3 regions of the Acidovorax sp. GW823-FHT05D11 genome follow, and region 1 is predicted to be linked to each of the others. Evidence: predicted binding sites of a transcription regulator. Region 1 holds the regulator's gene; each other region holds the start of a gene.

Region 1 (4,140 bases):
CTTGAGCAATGCGCGGGCGACCGGAGAAATCCAGCTCACCTGCGACTCGTGGCTGTCCGCCTCATCGATGCCCATGATGGTGATGGTGCGCTCCACGGCCTCATCATCCACATAGGTCACCGTGGCCCCGAAAAACACCTGGTCACTTCCAGCGTGAAGGCTGGGGTCCACCACTTCAGCAATTTCCAGCCGCTGGGTCAGGAACCGGATGCGCCGGTCGATTTCGCGCAGACGCTTCTTGCCATACAGGTAGTCGCCGTTTTCGGAGCGATCGCCGTTGCTGGCGGCCCAATGCACGACGTCCACGATCTTGGGACGCTCGTTGTCGATCAGGTCAAGCAGCTCATCCCGCAGGCGGGCATAGCCAGCGGGAGTGATGTAGTTCTTGCCACCCGCAGGCAGCGGAGGCAGCGCCAATTCATCTTCGTCGCCACCGTCGGTTTCTTTGGTAAAAGCCTTGCTCATAGCCACATCTCCCGATCAGCGCAAAGCGCTCTGGACAAATGAAAAAGCCTGCAATCTTTCGATTGCAGGCTTTAAACATTGGTGCGGCTGGCAGGAATCGAACCCACGACCCCTTGGTTCGTAGCCAAGTACTCTATCCAGCTGAGCTACAGCCGCTAAGCTTTGAATTATAGCATGATTTCTTGGCGACCCTTGAAATCAGATTTTTCTGCTTGTTCCTGCCTTGAAGGCAAGCTCAATCAGACACTCAACTCAACGCAAGCCAGGATTGTAATGCACTCCAGAGACTCCAAAGAGAAAAGGACTGCACTGCGACAAGAAAAATGGCTGCAATCGCGATGATCGCCCGTGCGAACGACGGGTGGTAGGGCGTGTTGGACTTGAACCAACGACCAAAGGATTATGAGTCCTCTGCTCTAACCAACTGAGCTAACGCCCCAAGCCATGCTCCAGCGCCATACAACGGGGCAAGCGCCGTATTGTAGGGGCTTTACTTGCGATGGCTGAGTGCGTTGGACACGAGCTTGGACGTGATGTCCACGATCTGGATCATCCGGTCATAGGGCATGCGCGTAGGGCCGATCACACCCAGCGTGCCCACGACCTTGCCGTCCACTTCGTACGGCGAACTGACAATGGACAGCTCTTCAAAGGGCACCACATGGCTTTCGCCGCCGATGTAGATGCGCACACCTTCCGCCTGGCTGGAGATATCCAGCAACCGCAGTATCTGGGTCTTTTGCTCGAACAGATCGAAGGCCCGCCGCAGGTTTCCCATGTCGCTGGAAAAATCGCTGACAGCCAGCAGGTTGCGCTCGCCCGAAATAACAACCTCGTCCTGCGCCTCCGACAGGGCCTCGGAACCCACGTTGACGGCCGCCTGCATGAGGGAGGCGATCTCGCCGCGCAGCACATCCACTTCGGACTTCAGGCGCTCGCGCACCTGCTCCATCGCGAGCCCCGCGTAGTGCGCGTTGAGGAAGTTGGAGGCTTCAATGAGCTGCGATTGCGAGTAGTCCGCCTCGGTGAAGATGACGCGGTTCTGAACGTCCCCCTCGGGAGAAACGATGATGACCAGAAACCGACGCTCGGAAAGCCGCAGGAATTCGATGTGGCGAAATACCGAAGTGCGCCGTGGCGCCATGACCACCCCGACGAACTGCGAGAGGTTTGACAACAACTGCGCCGCGTTCGCAATCACCTTCTGGGGCTGCTCCGGCGCAAGCTGTGGAGGTGTCAGCGGATCCCTTTGCACCGTCAGCATGGTGTCTACAAAGAGCCGGTAGCCACGTGCCGTGGGAATGCGCCCTGCCGAAGTGTGGGGGCTTGCAATCAGTCCCAGTTCCTCCAGATCCGCCATGACATTGCGGATGGTGGCTGGCGAGAGATCGAGCCCGGACGCGCGCGACAAGGTCCTCGATCCAACGGGCTGGCCATCGGCGATATAGCGCTCGACCAGCGCTTTGAGCAACAACTTGGCACGGTCATCGAGCATGGAATGATTTTAATGATGTAATTTCGCGATGACGTCCAATTTCCGCCATGTTGCGCTCATCGGCAAGTACCAGGCTTCATCGGCAGGCTCCATGGGCGACAGCTCTCGCCAAGCCTTGGAAGACATCGCCCATTTTCTGGAGCGCCAAGGCTGTGAAGTGATGCTGGAGGCTGAAACCGCCAGCAACACCGGGCTGACACACTACCCAGCCTTGAATGTAGACCAGATAGGCAGCCAGTGCGACCTGGGCCTCGTGGTCGGAGGCGATGGCACCATGCTCGGCATAGGTCGCAGGCTCGCCCGGTTTGGCACCCCCCTGATCGGCATCAACCAGGGACGCCTGGGCTTCATCACGGACATTCCGTTTGACACGTACCAAGCCACCCTGCTGCCCATGCTGCAGGGCGAGTACGAGGAAGACCTGCGGCCGCTCATGCACGCCACGGTGGTGCGGGATGAGCGGATTGTCTTTGAGGCCCTCGCGATGAACGATGTGGTGGTGAACCGGGGCGCTACGTCGGGCATGGTGGAGCTGCGTGTCGAGGTGGGCGGCCGCCTGGTGGCGAACCAGCGCGCAGACGGCCTCATCATTGCTTCGCCGACGGGGTCCACGGCCTACTCGCTTTCCGCCGGCGGGCCGATGCTGCACCCCTCCATTCCAGGATGGGTGCTCGTGCCCATTGCCCCCCACACGCTGTCCAACCGCCCCATCGTCCTGTCGGATGCCACCGAAGTGGCGGTCGAGGTGGTCAGCGGAAGGGATGTCAGCGCCAATTTCGACATGCAGTCCCTGGCCTCTCTGCTGCACGGGGACCGCATCCTGGTCAAACGGTCGGAGCACTGCGTGCGGTTCCTTCACCCCCTGGGCTGGAACTACTTTGCCACGCTGCGCAAGAAACTACGTTGGAACGAAGGAGGTTCCTGACCATGGCGCTCAGGCGGATCACCCTGCGTGATTTTGTGATCGTTCAGGCGCTGGAGCTTGAACTGGGCTCCGGCTTCACCGTGCTGACCGGAGAAACCGGCGCCGGCAAGTCGATCCTGATTGATGCCCTGCAATTGGTGCTGGGCTCCCGTTCGGATGCGGGCGTGGTTCGCGAGGGCGCAAGCAAGGCCGACCTGTGTGCGGAATTCGACTGCCCGGCCCATGTTCACCCCTGGCTGGAGGAAGCGGGCTTCGACATCGATGACCTGCTGCTCTTGCGCCGCACCGTGGACGCGCAGGGTAAAAGCCGGGCATGGATCAATGGAACGCCCGCCACTGCGGCGCAACTGCGGACGCTGGGCGACAGCCTCCTGGACATTCATGGCCAGCATGCGTGGCAGAGCCTTACGCGGCCCGACTCCGTGCGCGGGCTGCTCGACGCATTTGCAGGAGTGCGCACCGCAGAGACCACTGCACGCTGGGCCCAATGGCGTGCGGACCAGAAGGCCCTGCAACAGGCGCGCCAGGCGCAGGCCACGCTGCAGCAGGAACGTGAGCGCCTGCAGTGGCAGATCAGCGAGGTGGACAAGCTGGCCCCCGCCAATGGCGAATGGGAAGAGCTCGACGCCCAGCACAAGCGCCTCTCGCACGCGCAGGCCCTGCTGGAAGGCGCGGAGGGCGCGATCCAGACCCTGCAGGACGACGAGGCCGGGGCGCTCGCCGGGCTCGCGCGCGCGCACGCCCTCCTGCAAAGCCAGGAACATATTGAGCCCGAGTTCGCCAATCTTGCGGACATCCTCTCCTCCAGCCTCGCGCAGGCGAGCGATGTCGTGCACTCGCTGCAGCTGTACCTGAGGCATGCGGAGATCGACCCACAGCGCCTGGCAGAACTCGACGCGCGCATATCGCTCTGGATGACTCTGGCGCGCAGGTACAAGCGCACTCCCGCAGAGCTGCCTGCCCTGCTCGGAGGCTGGAAGGAAGACATGCGCCGCCTGGATGCGGCCACCGATCTGGAGCAGCTGCAGGCCGCGGAAGCCTCCAGCGCCAAGGCCTACCAGGCATCGGCGCGGTCTCTGTCACTGGGCCGCGCAAAGGCAGCTCCCCGGCTGTCCCAGGCCATCACGCTGGCCATGCAGGGCCTTGGCATGGAAGGAGGGAAATTCGAGGTGTCCGTCACCAAAGCGCAGGAGCCTTCAGCCCATGGCATCGACGACGTCGTCTTCCTCGTGGCCGGCCATCCCGGCATGACCCC
Region 2 (4,140 bases), 2.5 Mb from region 1:
CCCTATTCCGCCGTGTATGCGTCGACCAAGCATGCCATTGAAGGCTATTCTGAATCGCTTGACCACGAGCTTCGCACCTTTGGCATTCGTGTCGTGTTGGTCGAACCCGCCTATACAAGGACGGCATTTGAAGACAACCTCGCCAAGCCAGACCTATTGCTTGACATCTATGACGCCACGCGCGCCAGCATGGATGCGATCAATAAGAAAGCGATAGAAGCCGGCGACGCCCCGGAAGTCGTCGCCGGGACGATTGTCGAAGCGGCGACCACGATCGTTCCAAAGACACGCTACGCGGCGGGAAAAATGGCGCGACGGGTCAGTCTCCTGCGCCGTTTCGTCCCTGAATCCGCGTTCGACAAGAGTCTTCGAAAGCAGTACGGATTGCCGGTCTGACAACGATGAACATCCCGCTCATCGAGGCCTCCGAGGTGATCGCCGAACTAATTGCCGCATGGGCCGAATAGAGGATCACCGGTGCCGGGCGAAGTCCGGACAGTGGAAAATGTCGCGCTATGGATTCTGTGCACAAATCGCGCGGCAAGTGGGGGCTGCGGATGGGGACGGGCTGCAAGGAGCAAAATGCAGCAATAGCCGCAGCTATTGCGAGTATCTGCAACGAGCGGACTGTTCGGGACCGCTGATGCAACGCTGCAATGATTCGTGCAAAAGGCTCCTCGGCCTCAACATGGAGTGTGATGAGCGTGCTTGAACTGAAGGTTCCTCCCCCCATCGTGGCGCTTGCCCTGGCGCTCCTTATGTGGCTGACACCTGCCATCGCGGGCCTTGTGCAGTTGTCCTATGCTACCCGCTTGGTCTGCGCCGTCGTTTTGGTGTGTGTTGGCCAAGGCATCAGCATCGCCGGAATCATTGCGTTTCGGCGCGCCAAGACCACTGTGAACCCGGTTAAGGCAAGCTTGGCATCCTCCTTGGTCATCCGGGGCGTGTACCGCTATACACGCAACCCCATGTATGTCGGGCTCTTGCTTGCCCTTTTTGCGTGGGCAGTTTTTCTGGCGAATCCGCTCGCAGTCCTATGGGTTGTCGTTTTCGTGTCTTACATCACTCGGTTCCAGATCATTCCGGAAGAACGCGTTTTGACATCTCTGTTTGGGGCAGAGTACGAGGCGTACAAAGCAAGGGTACGCAGATGGATATGAGGTCTAACGAGACTGGCAGCCCTTTCGAATCACTCTGGATTTGAGTTGCCCTCAGAAGATTGGGAGTGCGACCCACTTTGAGATCACCCAAGCAACCCGCGAACGATCAGCGACTAGCGCGCGGTGCATCCAATTAAGACCACGTTGAACACCAAGTCGGCCGACGGCGCCATGCTCTGGTACATGCGCGCGGTGGCCATTCAGGACGGGCGCATACAACGACCGGTGTTGGCGGATGCCGCCGTTCAGGTACTAGACCCTCAATGACTCAGATCAGCCTAAAGCTGTCCGATCGCGACTCGTCCACTTGCACGCACTGTCACTCCTTTGCCACACGAACAAGCAACCCGTAGGAAACGGGTAGGGGTGCCGTTGCTCCCAGTTCTTGGGCCGGCAACGATAGGGGAAATTTCTCACCAATTTCCTCCCAATGATTGACCTGAGAAAGCAAGCACTCACAAACAATATGCATTCACCTGGTGGCTAGGTCGCATTGCGGAGCAATCAACACGATTCGCGGCTCTAAGGAGTGGGGCAAAATTCCTGAAATTTGCTTAAAAAGAAGGCAAAGAAGATAGGCAAAACGTCACCAGGAAGAAATTTCCCATTGAAAATCAAATAGTTACGCGATTTCCTCGCACCCTAAAAGTACAAAACTCAATGAGAAAAATACAAAACTCGAGTGGAATCGACAGAAATCGGCAACCACGACCGTCGAGAAAGGTGCCTCCCACCCCGAACAACCGGAGGGGAACTCCGGGTTTAGCACTCACTCATAGAGAGTGCTAACATCATGGCTTAGAGGAAAGGATTCCCGGAATGAACATTCAATCTGGAACCGCGACGACGACTTTGGCGCCCGCCAACCCCTGGGCGCTGGTGCCCCCGCTGGGCAATCTGGATGCCTACATTTCCGCTGTCAACCGCCTGCCGCTGCTCACCCACGAAGAAGAGCAGACGTACGCACGCCAGCTCAAGGACCACAACGACCTGGACGCCGCCGGACGGCTGGTGATGTCGCACCTGCGCCTCGTGGTGTCGATTGCGCGCCAGTACCTGGGCTACGGCCTGCCGCATGGCGACCTGATCCAGGAAGGCAACGTCGGCCTGATGAAGGCCGTGAAGCGTTTCGACCCCGACCAGGGCGTGCGCCTCGTGAGCTATGCCATGCACTGGATCAAGGCCGAGATCCACGAATACATCCTGAAGAACTGGCGCATGGTCAAGGTCGCGACGACCAAGGCACAGCGCAAGCTGTTCTTCAACCTGCGCTCGATGAAGCAGGGCTTCAAGGCCGATGCTTCCGCCGCGGATGCCGCGACGCACCGGGACACGCTGTCCGAGCAGGAAATCGACACCGTGGCCGCGCAGCTCAACGTGAAGCGTGAAGAAGTCATCGAGATGGAAACCCGCATGTCCGGTGGCGACGTGCTGCTCGACCCTGCACCTTCGGACGATGGCGAACAGGCGTTTGGCCCCATTGCCTTCCTGGCCGATGCCTCGCATGAGCCCACCGCCATGATCGAGTCGCGCCAGCGCGATGCGCTCGCCACCGACGGCATCGCCACGGCGCTGGACAGCCTGGACGCGCGCAGCCGCCGCATCGTGGAAGAGCGCTGGCTCAAGGTCAACGACGACGGCACGGGCGGCATGACGCTGCATGAACTGGCCGCGGTCTATGGCGTGAGCGCCGAGCGCATCCGCCAGATCGAGGTGGCCGCCATGAAGAAGATGAAGAAGGCGCTGGCCGAGTACGCCTGAATGCCCGCGGGGGCGCGTTAATATCCCGCTTGTGCAGAAGTTGCCTCGAGGGGCCCCAGTTCTGGGGCCCCTTGTCGTTATGGCCCCGAACTTTTTTTGGAGGAGACCCACCCCATGTCACGCCCCGTTTCCCGCCGCGCATCGCTGCTGATCGCCCTGGCCGCCGCATCCCCCTGGGCACTCGCCCAGAACACCGCCAGGCCTTCGGCCCCCGCCGCGGCCGCGCAGGTCTGGCCGAACAAGCCGCTGAAGATCATCGTGGGCTTTCCGGCCGGCACCTCGCCCGACCTCACCGCGCGCGCTTTCTCGGAACCCCTGTCCAAGGCCCTGGGCCAGCCGGTGATCGTGGAAAACAAGGTGGGGGCAGGCGGCAACATCGGCGCCGACGCGGTGGCCAAGGCGCGTGATGACCACACCATCGGCCTGATGATCAACGGCAACATGACCATCGCCAAGATGATCAACCCTGCCGTGCCCTACGATCCGCTCAAGGACCTGGCGCCGCTCAGCCTCATCGGCACGTCGCCCCTGGTGCTGACCGCGCCCGTCACGCAGCCGGGCGTACCCGCCAACAGCGACGCGCGCGACTTCTTCGTGGCGGCGCGCAACGGCGGCGACAAATGGAGCTATGGCACGCCGGGCGTGGGCACCGTGGGCCACATCGGCACCGAGCTGCTGAAGTCGCGCAGCAACATCAACCCCGTGCACGTCCCGTATCCGGGCTACCCGCAAGTCGCCAATGCCATGCTGGGCGGCCAGCTGCAGATGGCGCTGCTGCCCCCGGCGCTCGCCCAGGCCCAGGTGCGCGCCGGCAAGCTGCGCGCCATCGGCGTCACCTCGGCGGGCCGCAGCCCGCTGGCACCCGATATCCCGAGCCTGTCGGAAGCCGGTATCCGGGGCTTCAACCTGGAAATCTGGAATGCGTTTGCCGCGCCGGCCACGATGCCCAAGCCACTGCAGGCCAAGCTGGCCGCCGTGATCAGCGAGATCGCCCGCAGCGAAGACATGCGCAACAAGCTCTTTCAGCAGGGATGGCAGGTGGCAGGCACCTCGCCCGAGGGGCTGGCCAACCGCATCAAGGCCGACACCAGCCTGCTGGGCGGCGTGATTGCGATGCGCGGGATCAAGGCGGAGTAGAGTCCCACAGGCCATCGGCGGGCGGCATACATTTTGTTGCAGCGCGCCATGAACCCGGGTAAGGTCCATGGATCCTGCCCGG
Region 3 (4,140 bases), 220 kb from region 1:
TCGGCGCGCGCAATGCCCAGGTGTCGGTCGCGGGGTCGTAGAGCTCCACGGTGTTGCTGGACGGGCCTGTCCCGTTGGCCCCGCCGACCACCAGTACCTTGCCCGACGCCAGCAGCGCGGCGCCCCCGCCTCTGTGTGCGGCGTTCATGGGGCCGGTGGCCGTCCAGGTGTTGGTGTTCTCGTCGTAGCGCTCGGCGCTGGCACCTGTGCCGCTGGCCACCAGCAACTGGCCGGACGCCAGCAAGGTCAGGGTGGGCATTTCGCGGCTGGTGAGGTGGTTGGCGGCAGGGCTCCAGCTGTTGCCCACGGGGTCATACAGCCGTGCGGAGGTCGACAAACTGGTAATCGCCAACACCTTGCCTGACGGCAGCAGCGAGGCCCGCGTGACGCTGCCCCCCATGCCCATGCTGCCCGCCGCGCTCCACGCGCCGCTGGCGGGGGTGTAGACCTCCGTGCTGGCCAGAAGCGGGCCGGCGCCGGCGCCAGCCACGGCGAGCACCGTGCCATCGGGCAGCACCGTGGCCGTGTGGTAGAGGCGCGGGCTGGCCAGCGCGGGGGCCGCAGTCCAGCTGTTGGTGCCGGGGTTGAACAACTCGGCGCTGCCGAGCAGCCCATGGATCAAGTTGGAGCCTGCCGCGACCAGCACCGTGCCGTCGGGCAGCAGGCTGGCCGTGTGGCTGAAGCGCCCCGTGGTCAGCGGGCTGACGGCGGTCCAGGTGCCGGCACCGGGGTCGTACAGCTCGGCCTGGGCCAGGGCCAGGGCCAGGCTGTCGGCTCCGCCCACCACAAGGACCTGGCCGCTGGGCAGCAGGGTGGCCGTGTGGTCATAGCGCGCGGTGGCCAGCGTATTGCCGACGGTGGTCCAGGTGCCCAGGGCGGGGTCGTAGAGTTCGGCGCTATTCAAAGCGGCGCTGCCATTGACCGTGCCCCCTGCGACGAGCACCTTGCCATCGGGCAGCAAGGTGGCCGTATGTTCAAAACGCGGCTGGGCCAGGGCGCCGGTGTCGGACCAGGCGCCCAAGCCGCCGTTCGCGGCGGGGTCGAAGAGCTCCGCCGGGCTGGTGGCTGGGCCGGGGGGCCATCCCCCCGCCACGAGTACCTTGCCATTGGCCAACAGCGTGGCGGTGGCTTCGCGGCGGGCATGGCCCAGGGCGCCAGCGGCGGCCCAGGTGCCAGTGGCGGGGTCATACAGCTCGGCACTGGCCAGGACAGCGCCATCCATGCCCCCCGCCACCAGCACCTTGCCGCTGGGCAGCAACGTGGCGGTGTGGCCTTGGCGCGCCGCAGCCATGGCGCCCGTGGCCGCCCAGGCGCCGGTGGCAGGGTCGTACAGTTCGGCGCTGGCGGTGCGCGCGTTGCCTGCCACTTGCCCACCGGCCACCAGCACCTTGCCATTGGGCAGTACGGTGGTGCTGTGGTCGCTGCGCGCGGCAGCCAGGCTGGCACCGCTGGCCCAGCCCACAGCCTGCGCCTGCGCAGCGCCCGCCTGGAGCAGCAGCCAGCCCCCCAGCAGCCAGGCCAGACACAAGGCGGCACGGTGGCGCGCGGACAGCAGGTTTCTTGGCATGTTTTGACCTCCGGCGCTTATCCATTCAGCGCAAGCAGCTATTGTTTTGATAGTTCTTCAGCCATGCGCCTGCGCACAGGCGAGTGGTGCGCGCGATGCTGCCATCGCGCCGGGCCGTTGTCTGTCCTCAGAACTGATGACATCACACAGCTCACCATAATATGGGCGCGGCGCCCCGTCATGTGCACGATCGCAGTCGTCACGAACCCGGGGGGGCAGTCAACGAGGTGGAAGCCACGGGAAGGCAACCAAGGAAAAGACAGAGGACAACCTTCGGTTCACGACGGCGCATGGTTCCTCTGGGTCGACACGCGCCGGTCACACACCAAACCGGTCACTCGCACCGGTATCCCCGTCGGCAACGATCGAACGCCCGGTCTCGGCGGAGCAGTGGCCGTCGGTGCGGCTGCCCGTCGATTGACCGCTCAATACGAAGCCGTCGCTCAGGTTGTCGACGCGAATGACTTGGTACAGCCTGTAGCTGACCTTGAAGTACGACCGCAGTGGTCAATGGCAAAGTGCGTTATTGCTCACTTCCAGTTCAAACCTCTGTGGCTGGTGCTCAGCTAAATGGCGTTCATGCGAGGTGCTCCTCAGGTTCACGGTCGCGGGTGCCGAAATCTAAAGTTGAATGGCGGAACAACGAAAGTAGAGTGGCGTTCCGCACGTTCCGCAACATCCGCAGTAACAGACAGCCGAAATGTGCGCGGCGTCTTGAAACCGCCACAAATGCCCGTATCATTAGCACTCACCACAGACGAGTGCTAACACCGCACCGCCTGCCGGAAATTTCGCAGCGCCTGGTCCCCCGGGTGCTGGTAAGTCAGCTTTTTTTCACTGAAAACAGGAGCAATGCAATGAACCTTCGCCCTCTGCACGATCGCGTGATCGTCAAGCGTATCGAAAGCGAAACCACGACCGCCTCCGGCATCGTGATCCCTGACAACGCCGCTGAAAAGCCCGATCAAGGTGAAGTGCTGGCCGTTGGCCCCGGCAAGAAGAACGACAAGGGCGAACTGATCGCCCTGAACGTGAAGGTCGGCGACCGCGTTCTGTTCGGCAAGTACTCGGGCCAGACCGTCAAGGTCAAGGGCGACGAACTGCTGGTCATGAAGGAAGACGACCTGTTCGCAGTCGTCGAGAAGTAATCCTTTCTCCTTCGGTTTACTCACTTTTTCATAGCTGCTAGCGCTTTACCAATAAGCGCTAGAAGCATTTTTGATTCAAATCTTGTAGGAGCCAAACATGGCAGCAAAAGACGTAGTTTTCGGCGGCGAAGCCCGCGCACGCATGGTTGAAGGCGTGAACATCCTGGCCAATGCGGTCAAGGTGACCCTGGGCCCCAAGGGCCGCAATGTGGTGCTGGAGCGCTCGTTCGGCGCCCCTACCGTGACCAAAGACGGTGTGTCCGTGGCCAAGGAAATCGAACTCAAGGACAAGCTGCAGAACATGGGCGCCCAGCTCGTGAAGGAAGTGGCCTCCAAGACCAGCGACAACGCTGGTGACGGCACCACCACCGCCACCGTGCTGGCCCAGGCCATCGTGCGCGAAGGCTTCAAGTACGTGGCCGCCGGCATCAACCCGATGGACCTCAAGCGCGGTATCGACAAGGCCGTGACGGCCCTGGTCGCCGAGCTGAAGAAGGCTTCAAAGCCCACGACCACCTCCAAGGAAATCGCCCAGGTGGGCTCGATCTCCGCCAACTCCGACGAAACCATTGGCAAGCTGATCGCTGACGCCATGGACAAGGTCGGCAAGGAAGGCGTGATCACCGTGGAAGACGGCAAGTCCCTCGACTCCGAACTGGACGTCGTGGAAGGCATGCAGTTCGACCGCGGCTACCTGTCGCCCTACTTCATCAACAACCCAGAAAAGCAATCCGCGATTCTGGACAACCCCTTCGTGCTGCTGTTCGACAAGAAGATCAGCAACATCCGCGACCTGCTGCCCACGCTGGAGCAAGTCGCCAAGGCCGGCCGTCCGCTGCTGATCATTGCCGAAGAAGTCGAAGGCGAAGCCCTGGCGACGCTGGTGGTCAACACCATCCGCGGCATCCTGAAGGTCGTGGCCGTCAAGGCTCCAGGCTTTGGCGACCGCCGCAAGGCCATGCTGGAAGACATCGCCATCCTGACGGGCGGCAAGGTCATCGCTGAAGAAGTGGGCCTGACCCTCGAGAAGGTGACCCTGGCCGACCTGGGCCAGGCCAAGCGCATCGAAGTGGGCAAGGAAAACACCATCATCATCGACGGCGCCGGCGCCGCTGCTGACATCGAAGCCCGCGTCAAGCAAGTGCGCGTGCAGATCGAGGAAGCCACGTCCGACTACGACCGCGAAAAGCTGCAAGAACGCGTGGCCAAGCTGGCTGGCGGCGTGGCCGTGATCAAGGTCGGCGCTGCCACCGAAGTCGAAATGAAGGAAAAGAAGGCCCGCGTGGAAGACGCGCTGCACGCAACGCGCGCAGCTGTGGAAGAAGGCGTTGTGGCCGGTGGTGGCGTGGCCCTGCTGCGTGCCAAGCAAGCCGTGGGTGACTCGATCAAGGGTGACAACGCCGACCAGGAAGCCGGTATCAAGCT

The links. Region 1 encodes HrcA, which represses chaperone genes, less so after heat shock. Its sites were predicted from a motif close to TTAGCACTCNNNNNNNNNGAGTGCTAA; they were not measured.
Region 2: the regulator HrcA is predicted to act here: its motif matches at 1,923-1,949, upstream of rpoH (RNA polymerase sigma factor RpoH).
Region 3: the regulator HrcA is predicted to act here: its motif matches at 2,309-2,335, upstream of AC3RCE_RS04935 (co-chaperone GroES).

Annotation. Positions count from the first base shown of each region.
Region 1 is NZ_CM179502.1:1,306,330-1,310,469, reverse strand. Features, by position in the region: gene greB (transcription elongation factor GreB) at 1-465, opposite strand, end outside; tRNA gene AC3RCE_RS06020 (tRNA-Arg) at 545-621, opposite strand; tRNA gene AC3RCE_RS06015 (tRNA-Ile) at 828-904, opposite strand; gene hrcA (heat-inducible transcriptional repressor HrcA) at 956-1,960, opposite strand; gene AC3RCE_RS06005 (NAD kinase) at 1,989-2,885, shown strand; gene recN (DNA repair protein RecN) at 2,888-4,140, shown strand, end outside.
Region 2 is NZ_CM179502.1:4,384,073-4,388,212, forward strand. Features, by position in the region: gene AC3RCE_RS20145 (oxidoreductase) at 1-396, shown strand, start outside; gene AC3RCE_RS20150 (methyltransferase family protein) at 699-1,160, shown strand; gene AC3RCE_RS20155 (hypothetical protein) at 1,305-1,427, shown strand; gene rpoH (RNA polymerase sigma factor RpoH) at 1,980-2,921, shown strand; gene AC3RCE_RS20165 (Bug family tripartite tricarboxylate transporter substrate binding protein) at 3,036-4,058, shown strand.
Region 3 is NZ_CM179502.1:1,082,025-1,086,164, reverse strand. Features, by position in the region: gene AC3RCE_RS04940 (IPTL-CTERM sorting domain-containing protein) at 1-1,567, opposite strand, end outside; gene AC3RCE_RS04935 (co-chaperone GroES) at 2,425-2,715, shown strand; gene groL (chaperonin GroEL) at 2,813-4,140, shown strand, end outside.